2 regions of the Geobacter pickeringii genome follow, and region 1 is predicted to be linked to the other one. Evidence: riboswitches for the same ligand, from Rfam matches in the RefSeq annotation. Region 1 holds a riboswitch; the other holds the start of a gene.
The links. A riboswitch is a leader RNA that binds a small molecule or an ion and turns the genes downstream of it on or off. The one in region 1 is predicted to bind molybdenum cofactor.
Positions count from the first base shown of each region.

Region 2: another riboswitch for molybdenum cofactor. It lies ahead of GPICK_RS04560 (aldehyde ferredoxin oxidoreductase family protein); the one in region 1 lies ahead of GPICK_RS06600 (aldehyde ferredoxin oxidoreductase family protein).

Region 1 covers NZ_CP009788.1:1,461,569-1,465,977, forward strand. Annotated here, with positions in the region: gene GPICK_RS16615 (hypothetical protein) at 1-184, opposite strand, end outside; gene GPICK_RS06600 (aldehyde ferredoxin oxidoreductase family protein) at 255-1,991, opposite strand; molybdenum cofactor riboswitch at 2,031-2,153, opposite strand; gene mftF (mycofactocin biosynthesis glycosyltransferase MftF) at 2,161-3,594, opposite strand; gene GPICK_RS06610 (electron transfer flavoprotein subunit beta/FixA family protein) at 3,591-4,409, opposite strand, start outside.
Region 2 covers NZ_CP009788.1:990,044-994,452, forward strand. Annotated here, with positions in the region: gene GPICK_RS04550 (HesA/MoeB/ThiF family protein) at 1-249, opposite strand, end outside; gene GPICK_RS04555 (MoaD/ThiS family protein) at 254-478, opposite strand; gene GPICK_RS04560 (aldehyde ferredoxin oxidoreductase family protein) at 553-2,283, opposite strand; molybdenum cofactor riboswitch at 2,312-2,430, opposite strand; gene GPICK_RS04565 (iron-containing alcohol dehydrogenase) at 2,469-3,632, opposite strand; gene GPICK_RS04570 (ribbon-helix-helix protein, CopG family) at 4,155-4,382, shown strand.

The DNA of each region.
Region 1 (4,409 bases):
GGAAGATGGTAGTGATTCTCGTGGCGACGTAGTCAGGGGCGATCCCCCACTGCCGGCACAGAAGCCGCTGAAGCGTGCATCCCACGTGGGCCGTGACGAGAAAGCCCTGCTGAAGGATGGGAAAGAACTCTCCAATCAGCGAGGAGGGCAGGGTCAGGGTTAGATGTATGAGAGGGGCTTCCATTGCCGGGCGTCTCCCTTTTCGGACTGTCTGACGGGACGGGAGCGGACCGTCGGGTCCGCCCCCCATGCTGCTACCAGTTGAAGAGCTGATCGAGCTCCTCGTCCGGTACCGAGAAGGTCTGATTGTGGGGCGCGATCGGGTCGGTGTAGAAGAAGCGGGGGAGCCGGTCGTGCTCCTTGGTGAAGCCTGCCCGCTTGTTGAAGTCGCGCTCGGCGGAGAGCACCTTCTTGCCGAGAGCCACTACGTCGTCGCCGGTCATGGTGATGCCGTAGAAGGCGCCGAGCATGTCGAGGAGCGCCTGGAAGGTCTCCGGCTGATCCATGATGGCGAAGGCGATGAAGAGGCACATGCCGGTGGAGTCGATGGCGGCGGTGGCGATCTGGAGGTTCCGCGACAACTCCACCTGCCCCTCGGTCTTGAGCGGATCCACGTCCCCGCCGACTTTCAGGATATTGGTGGCGATGGCATAGCCGGCGGTATGGTCGGCCCCCTGGGTGGTGGTGGCGTAGGTGACGCCGATCCCCTGGATGGGGCGTGGGTCGTAGGCGGGAAGCGCCTGCCCCTTCACCACCGGCACCTTCTCCACGCCGAAGACCTTGCCGGTGATCTCGGCGCCGCAGCCGAGCACGCGTCCCAGGGGCGTACCCTTGCCCACTTCCTCCATGAGCCTGATGGCCGCTTCGCGGTCGCCGAACTCCGCCAGCCCCGCATCCATGGCCACGCCGATGGTGACCCCCATCTCGATGGTGTCGAGACCGAAATTGTCATCCATGTAGTCCAGTTTTGCCACGGTATCGAGATCGTCGATGCCGCAGTGACCACCGTGGGACCAGACCGTCTCGTACTCGGGCTGCTTGGTGACGTAGTTGCCGTCTTTGTCGTTGAAGATGCCGGAGCACTGGATGACGCAGCCGCGGTGGCAGCCGTGGGTGGCGGTCCCCCCCCGCTTGACCTCCAGCTCGGCCTGGGCCTCGCCGGAAAGCTTGGCGGACCCTTCAAAGACACCCCCCTTGAAGTTGCGGGTCGGATAGCCCCCCGCCTCGTTGAGGACGTTGGTGAGGACGTTGGTGCCGTAGGCCGGGAGCCCCTCGCCGGTGACCGGGTGCTTGCGGAGCCCCTCCACGAACTTGCGGTTGGCGTCCCGGAACTTCTCCGGCTCCTTGGCCGGACGCATCTTCATGCCGGCGTCGTCTAGGATGATCGCCTTCACCCGCTTGGCACCCATGACCGCGCCGACGCCGCCGCGGCCGCAGTGGCGGGTGGGGCGCAGCTCCGGGTCGGTGCAGGCGATGGAGGCGGCCAGGAGCTGCCGCTCACCGGCCGAGCCGATGGTGATGTAGGCAACCTTGTCGCCGTATTCCTTCCGCAGTTTCTCAACGAGGGGGTAGTTGTCCATCAACTGCAGGCTGTTGTCCACCTCCACCGTGATGCCGTCCTTGTTGATGATGATCTTGTAGAGGTCGTCACCGGCAGGTTTCCCCTCCAGGATGACCGCGGCATAGCCGATCCGGGCTAGCACCTGGGCCGCCTGGCCGCCGGCGTTGGACTCCTTGATGGTGCCGGTCAGGGGGCTCTTGCACCCCACCGAGAGGCGGCCGGTCATGGAGCCGGTGGTGCCGGAGAGCATTCCCGGGGCAAAGATCAGCTTGTTTTCCGCTCCCAAGGGATGACAGAGGGGATGCACCTCCGTGGCGATGACGAGCGACGTTAAGGCACGGCCGCCCAAACCGGCATACTCGCCAACCTCCTCGAAGGTCACCTTGGGACCACCCGCTGCCCCCATGTCAATCCGCGCGATTCTGTCCATACCGATACTCCTTTCCCTTTATTGAATTGTGTGGTTTTGGCGAACCACGATAATTCTCCTTTCCAAAGGGAGGCCTTGCCGTTTCCAGCAAAACCCATTGGCCTGACGCCATGGGATACCAGTTATCCCCGCAGGCAGGCAGGCTCGGAGAAGGCATTATTTCCGACTCTTACCCCGACGCCTCCATCTGCCGGAGGATGACCACCCGATAGGAGGCGAAGCATCTCCGGCTCAGGCATCCCCAGAAGGCGCCGGCCCCGTAGGCCACCTGTTCAAGGAAGTAGATGCCGGCAAAAGGGACGAACGACAGCCTCGGTTTCCTGATGGCATGGTCCACCTTGGCCGCGCAGAGGAGGGCGCCGAAGGGAACCAGCCAGAAGAGGGGCACCACCAGTGCGAGGGACACGAGGGGAATCGAGTAGTAGCGCACCAGGTGGTAGCAGAGGTAGTAGACGAGGCTTCCCAGGGCCCGGAGCCGGCCGGAGATGAGCGCGCCCAGTCCGATGGGGATGTTGCGGCGTGCCATCCTGAACCTCACGGCCGTTGCGTCCGTTGCGAGGACTCCGGCTGCCATCAGGAGCGTCCACCAGCCGGTGAAGGGGGCCATGGCGCACAGGGCCAGGAGGAGAGCCAGGAGGGGGGGGACGACCATCCGCTTCCGCCGCTGGGGATGGAGGATCTGGAGCATCCCCTCGGAGGTGCCGTAGTCGAACCGGCGGGACATGAACGAGCGGAGGGTGCTCCGGTGCTCGTGGAAGACCCTTCCCGCCGGGAGGTAGGTGATGGTCCAGCCATGGTCCCGCAGGCGCCAGGTCAGGTCCACGTCCTCCCCCACGTGCATGGAGTCGTCGAAACCGTCCACGCTCCGGAAGGCGAGGCGGCGCATCAGGAGGTTGCAGCTCGGCAGGTAGAAGGTGTCGTCTCCGCCGCTTCCCGTGCGCTCCCGGGAGCCGAGGGAGAGGCTCGACATGACCGCCTCGTAGCGGTCCACGGCTGATTCGGTGCACATGCCGTCCACGAGCCCCCCCACCGCCGCGGTCCGGTGATCGTTGAACGCCGGTATCAGCTCCATGAGCCACTCCCTGGAGGCGGTGCAGTCGGAATCGATGAAGGCGAGGATATCCCCCCGGGCGGCCACGGCCCCCTCATTGCGGGCCGCGGCCGGCCCCCGGCCCGTGCCCCCTGAAGGGACAACCCGGGCTCCGGCCCGGCGCGCCACCTCTGCCGAGTCGTCGCTGCTCCCGTCGTCCACCACGATTATCTGGAGGAGTTCCTTGGGATAGTTCAGGCCGTTGAGGGAGGCCAGACAGCGCCCGAGCTCTCCGGCCCGGTCCTTCACCGGTATGACGATGCTGACGCTGGGAAGGTCCGAGTGCTCTTCAGAGACTTGCCGGTCCCTCTCCACAAATCCCTTTGCCACCAGCTGTTCCAGCACAGCGGTCTCCGCCGGGGTCGCGGCGGTGATGGCCCCTTCCCGGGCGCGCCTGACGAGCTCCATGAGCGGGGCGTTCAGTCGCACGACGCAGAGGGGAGTCTTTGCCATGAGGAAGTGCTCCCCTTCGCGTTCCACCAGCTCCACATGCTGCGCCAGGCGATAGTTCATTGTGCAAGTCCCTCCTCGCGGAAGATCTGCCAGAGTTTCGTCGCCGTCTCATCGGCGGTGAGCTGGTGCGTTTTCCCTTCCCGGGCCTTGATCCCCCCCGAGAGGAGGGAGAGTATCCGCTCGAAGGCGGGGAGCGTCGGGTCCGGGGTTACGACCCGCACCGGATCGGGACGGGGGGCGGAGAATTCGGCCGTCGCCAGGCGGGAGCCGGTGGCCCCCACCTCCCAGAAGGGAATCCCCAGGTCGGCCAGTTCCCACTCTTCGATGCTTAAGGCGAGGGAGCGGGTGACCGCCTCAAGGGAGGGATAGCGGGGGGTGTGTCCCTCGTCGAAGAGGACCGTGCAGGGGAACGGCGCCCGGACCCTCTGGCGGGAGCCCCGGTCACCCTTGCGCAGGGCCTCGACTCCGTTCTCCACGGGGAGAACCGAAACGGCGGCGGTGACACAGGGGATGCCGGCGGTGGCGGCAGCCAGGGCCGGCACCGGATCGTCGCCCCGGTCCTGCATCCGGTTGCCTGTGAAGACGAGGGAAGGGGAGAGAATCCCCACGATGCGGGCCAGGATGCGGGCATCGGCTGCGGCATCGCCACCCTCCACGCCGTGATCCCAGAAGCGGATGCCACGGTCAGCCCCCAGGGAGAAGGCGAGGCGGAGGGTGTCGTCGAGGCGCTCGGGGCCCACTGCCAGGGCCGTCACGGTGGCGCCGAGGGAATCCTTGAGCCGCAGGGCCTCCTCCAGGGCGACGAGGTCGGCCGGGTTGGGGAGGCGCCGCAGCCCCCGGTCGCCGATGCCGGCGCCCCGCGTCGTTACCCGCGC
Region 2 (4,409 bases), 470 kb from region 1:
CTCCACCAGGTACCCCCCCAGGCCGCCGCTGCCGATGATGACCGCCCGGCTGCGGAACAGGCGCAGCTGCTTTTCCACGGTGATGGTCTGGCGGTTGCGCTGGTAGCGGGCCGGCATGAGGCCACGGGCGAGGGCCGCCTCCTCCACCTGGCCGACGGTGAGGCCGAACCGCGCGGCTGCCGTCGCCTGGGCCGCCCAGGGGAGAAGGTCCGCCGTGGCCGCTGCCGTGATGAAGTCGTGGAGATCCATGGCGCTACCCCCCTCCCACCAGGGGGAAGAGCGACAGGATGTCGCCGTCGAACAGCCGATGATCGAGCTTGGCATGCCGGCTGTTGACCAGCACGATGCCGACCTCCCGTTCCGGGATCTTCAGCTCGCCGGCGATGTCTGCCGGGGTGATTCCGTCCCGGTACTTATTGGTTGTCGCGGCAAAACGCCCGACACGGAACATGGCGAAAAGTTTTACGGTGATCTCCATGGCTTTTACCTCGATAGCCGGGGGGCTGATTTTTTACTGTTACCCCCTCGCCCTGCGGGAGAGGGGGGAGGGGGTTAGAAGTTCCAGAACTCGTCGATCTCTGCGTCGGTGAAGTCCCACACCGCGTTGTGGGGGGCCACCGGCTCGAGCCTGAAAAACTCCGGCAGGCGGTCGTGCTCCTTGGTGAACCCGGCCTCGATGTTGAACTGGTGCTCCACCTTCAGGATATGCTTGCCGAGGTTGGTCACATCGTCGCCGGTGAGGTTGATGCCGAAGCGGGCGTTGATCATGTCGATCAGGGCCGGGAGGCACTCCGGGATGTCCAGGGCCGGGAAGGCGACGAAGATGCACATGCCGGTGGAGTCCACCGCCGCCGTGGCGATCTGGAGGTTGCGGGAGAGCTCCACCTGCCCCTCCTTCTTCAGCGGGTCCACGAAGCCGCCGACGTTGAGGATGTTGGTGGCGATGGTGTAGCCGGCGGTGTGGTCGGCCCCCATGGTGCTGGTGGCGTAGGTGATGCCGATCCCCTTCACCGAACGGGGGTCGTAGGCCGGAATCCCCTGGTTCTTCACCACCGGCACCCGGGTGACGCCGTAGGCCCTGCCGACGGCGCCCGCCCCGCCGCCGAGGATCCGGCCGAGGGGGGTCCCCCTGCCGATTTCCTCCGTGAGGATGCGAATGATCCCCTTGCTGTCGCCGAAGGGGAGGATGCCGGCCTCCATGGCCACGCCGAACATGACGGCGGTCTCGATGGAGTCGATGCCGATGTCGTCCATGAGGTTGTCGGCCACGGCGATGTCGTCCAGGTCGTCGATGCAGCAGTCGGCGCCGAGCCCCCAGATGGTCTCGTACTCGAAGCCGGAGGTGACGTATTTCCCCTCCTTGTCGTGGTAGACCTGGGAGCACTGGATGATGCAGCCGGCGTGGCAGCCGTGCTTCGGCTTGCCGCCGCGGGCGACGATGGTGTCGTGCATGGTCTCGCCGGAGATCTTGTCGTGGCCGTCGAACTGGCCCGCGGTGAAGTTGCGGGTCGGCAGCCCCCCCGCCTCGTGGAGGATGTTCACCAGGACGTTGGTGCCGTAGGTGGGGAGTCCCTCGCCGCTCACCGGGTGATCCAGGAGCGCCTTGGCGAAGGCCCGGGCGGCGGTCTTGAACTTCTCCGGATCGGCGATGGGAACCTTGGGAGCACCCTGGTCGTCGATGGTGATGAACTTGATCTTCTTGGAACCCATGACGGCGCCGAGGCCGCCGCGGCCGTGGCTGCGGATCTTGCTGTCCGGGTCCTTGACGGAGATGTTGGCGGCGGTCATTTTCAGCTCGCCGGCCGGGCCGATGGTGAGGATGCCGGTCTTCTTCCCGAGACGGGCCTCCAGGGCCTCGATGACGGCGAAATTTCCCTTGCCGAGCAGCTCCGTCTCTTCCTGGATGGCGACGCCGTCCAGGGAGACGTGGAGGCTGTACCAGGCGTCGGCCTTGGGAATTCCCTCGATGATGAGCGCCTTGATGCCGAGGCGGGCGAGCATCTGGGCCGCGGTGCCGCCGGCGTTGCTCTCCTTGATGGTGCCGGTCAGGGGGCTCTTGGCCCCGGCGGAGAGGCGGCCGGAGTTGGCGGCCGGTGTGCCGGTCAGGAGCCCCGGGGCGAAGACCAGCTTGTTGCTCGGCCCCAGCGGATGACAGGTGGGTGGGACTTCTGCGGCGACGATGGTGGAGGTGAGGCCGCGGCCGCCGAGCCCCGCCCAGGCGGCGGGCACCGCCTCGGTCCTGGTGCTCAGGTCGGCCATGTTGACGCGAATGATCTTATCCATGAACGATATCTCCCTTTCTCTCGATGCGGTTAGTCATAATTGTTCTCCTTTCCGAAAGGGAGGCGCCGCCGTTTCCGGCGGCACCCAGTGGCCTTGAGCCGTGAGGATCTCCTGTTAGGCTCGGCAGGCTCGGAGAGTGTGCTTGTATCTGCCGCTGCTCCGGTGCGCGAAAGCGGCAGCCGTTCTTACATTGCCGCCTTGTAGATGCCGACCACGCAGTCCAGGGTGGCGATGCGGGGGTTGGTCAGCATGCAGGCGTCCTTCATGGCGTTTTCGGCCATGATGCGGAGGTCGGTTTCCTTCACGTTGAGCGCCGTGAGTCCCGCGGGGATGCCGATGTCGCTGGAGAGCTTGCGGATGGCGGCGATACCCTTGGCTGCGGCATCAACGTCGGAGAGCCCGTCGATGTTCTCGCCCATGGCAACGGCGATGTCGGCAAAGCGCTTCGGGTTGGAGATCATGTTGAACTCGCAGACCGACGGAAGCAGGATGGCGTTGCAGACGCCGTGGGGGAGGTTGTAGAAGCCGCCGAGCTGGTGAGCCATGGCGTGGACGTAGCCGAGGCTGGCGTTGTTGAAGGCCATGCCGGCCAGGTACTCGGCATAGGCCATCTTGTCGCGGGCTTCGAGGTTCTTGCCGTTGGCCACCGCCGGGCGGAGGTAGTCGGCGATGAGGCGGATTGCCTGAAGGGCGCAGGCGTCGGTGATGGGGGTGGCGATGGTGGAGACGTAGGCCTCGACCGCGTGGGTGAGGGCGTCCATGCCGGTGGCGGCGGTCAGCGGTGCCGGCTTGCCGACCATCAGGACCGGGTCGTTGATGGCGATGTTCGGGGTGCAGCGCCAGTCGACGATGGCCATCTTCACGTGGGTGTCGGTGTTGGTGATGATGCAGAAGCGGGTCATCTCGGATGCGGTGCCGGCGGTGGTGTTGATGGCGACGAAGGGAGGCATCGGCTTGGTGGACTTGTTAACCCCTTCGAAGTCACGGATGTTGCCGCCGTTGCCCATCACGAGGCCGACCCCCTTGGCGCAGTCGTGGGAGCTGCCGCCGCCGAGGGAGATGATGGAGTCGCAGCCGTTCTCCTGGTAGACCTTGACGCCGTCGTGGACGTTGGTGTCGGTCGGGTTCGGCTCGGCGCCGTCGAAGATGACGACCGCAACGCCGGCGGCTTCCACCTGCTGCTTGATCTGGTCGGCCATCCCCATGGCCGAGATCCCCTTGTCGGTCACCAGGAGTGCTTTCTTCGCGCCGAGCGCCTTCACCTGGGCGCCGGTCTCCTTGGAGGAGCCGACCCCCATGAGGGTTACCGTGGGGATGAAGAAACCGAACGTTTGATCTGCCAGTGCCATGTGTACTTCCTCCTTTGTGTTGTGGGCGGCGGTGCCGCCGCGGTGGTTGGTTCGACCGATGCTGCGGATGACGGTTGTGCATACGGCTTTGTAGAACGATTGTTTTATTGCTTTGGCAAGTCGCATACCAACTGATTCGAGTCGCTCTGGCGATTCGAGCTAATGCTTTGAATTTGTTCGAAATTGCAGGTTAAAATCGACGAGATAGCTCCGAATAACGAATACGCATTTTTTTAACGCCGTTCTGCATTGACGCATACGAATGTTCCGTCCTGGAACGGCTGTGACGTTTTGGAACGGCATCCGCCGCTCTCCCCACCCCGGTCCCCCGCGTCTTCGCCCCACTTCCACAGAATCCGAAAAGCCTTGCCGTCTGCGGGGTTGCCCCGCTACAGGGGGAGCGTTGCGCCGCGTCGACAGCGGCATTGGTACTGAACTTGCCAAGGCCCTGTCACCGGCTGGCGCAGGAAGGCCGGCCGCCGGGGCGTCGGGCTCCACTAGATACAAATCGGGGAGGAAACAATGGGGAAATCGGTTTACGTGAACACCAAGCCGACGATCGTCTCGGTGCGGGTCACCGACGAGCAGATGGAGGGGATCAGGCGGCTCATGGAGACAACGAAGAAGAGTGCCTCCGACATCATGCGCGAGGCCTTCGGCATGCTTGCGGAGAAGCTGGAGCGGTCGGAGCGGCTCGATGCCATCCGGACCGCGGCCGCGAAGTACGCCGAGGCCCGCCGGGAATCCTGATTCCGTAGCATCGCCACTCGCCCGCGG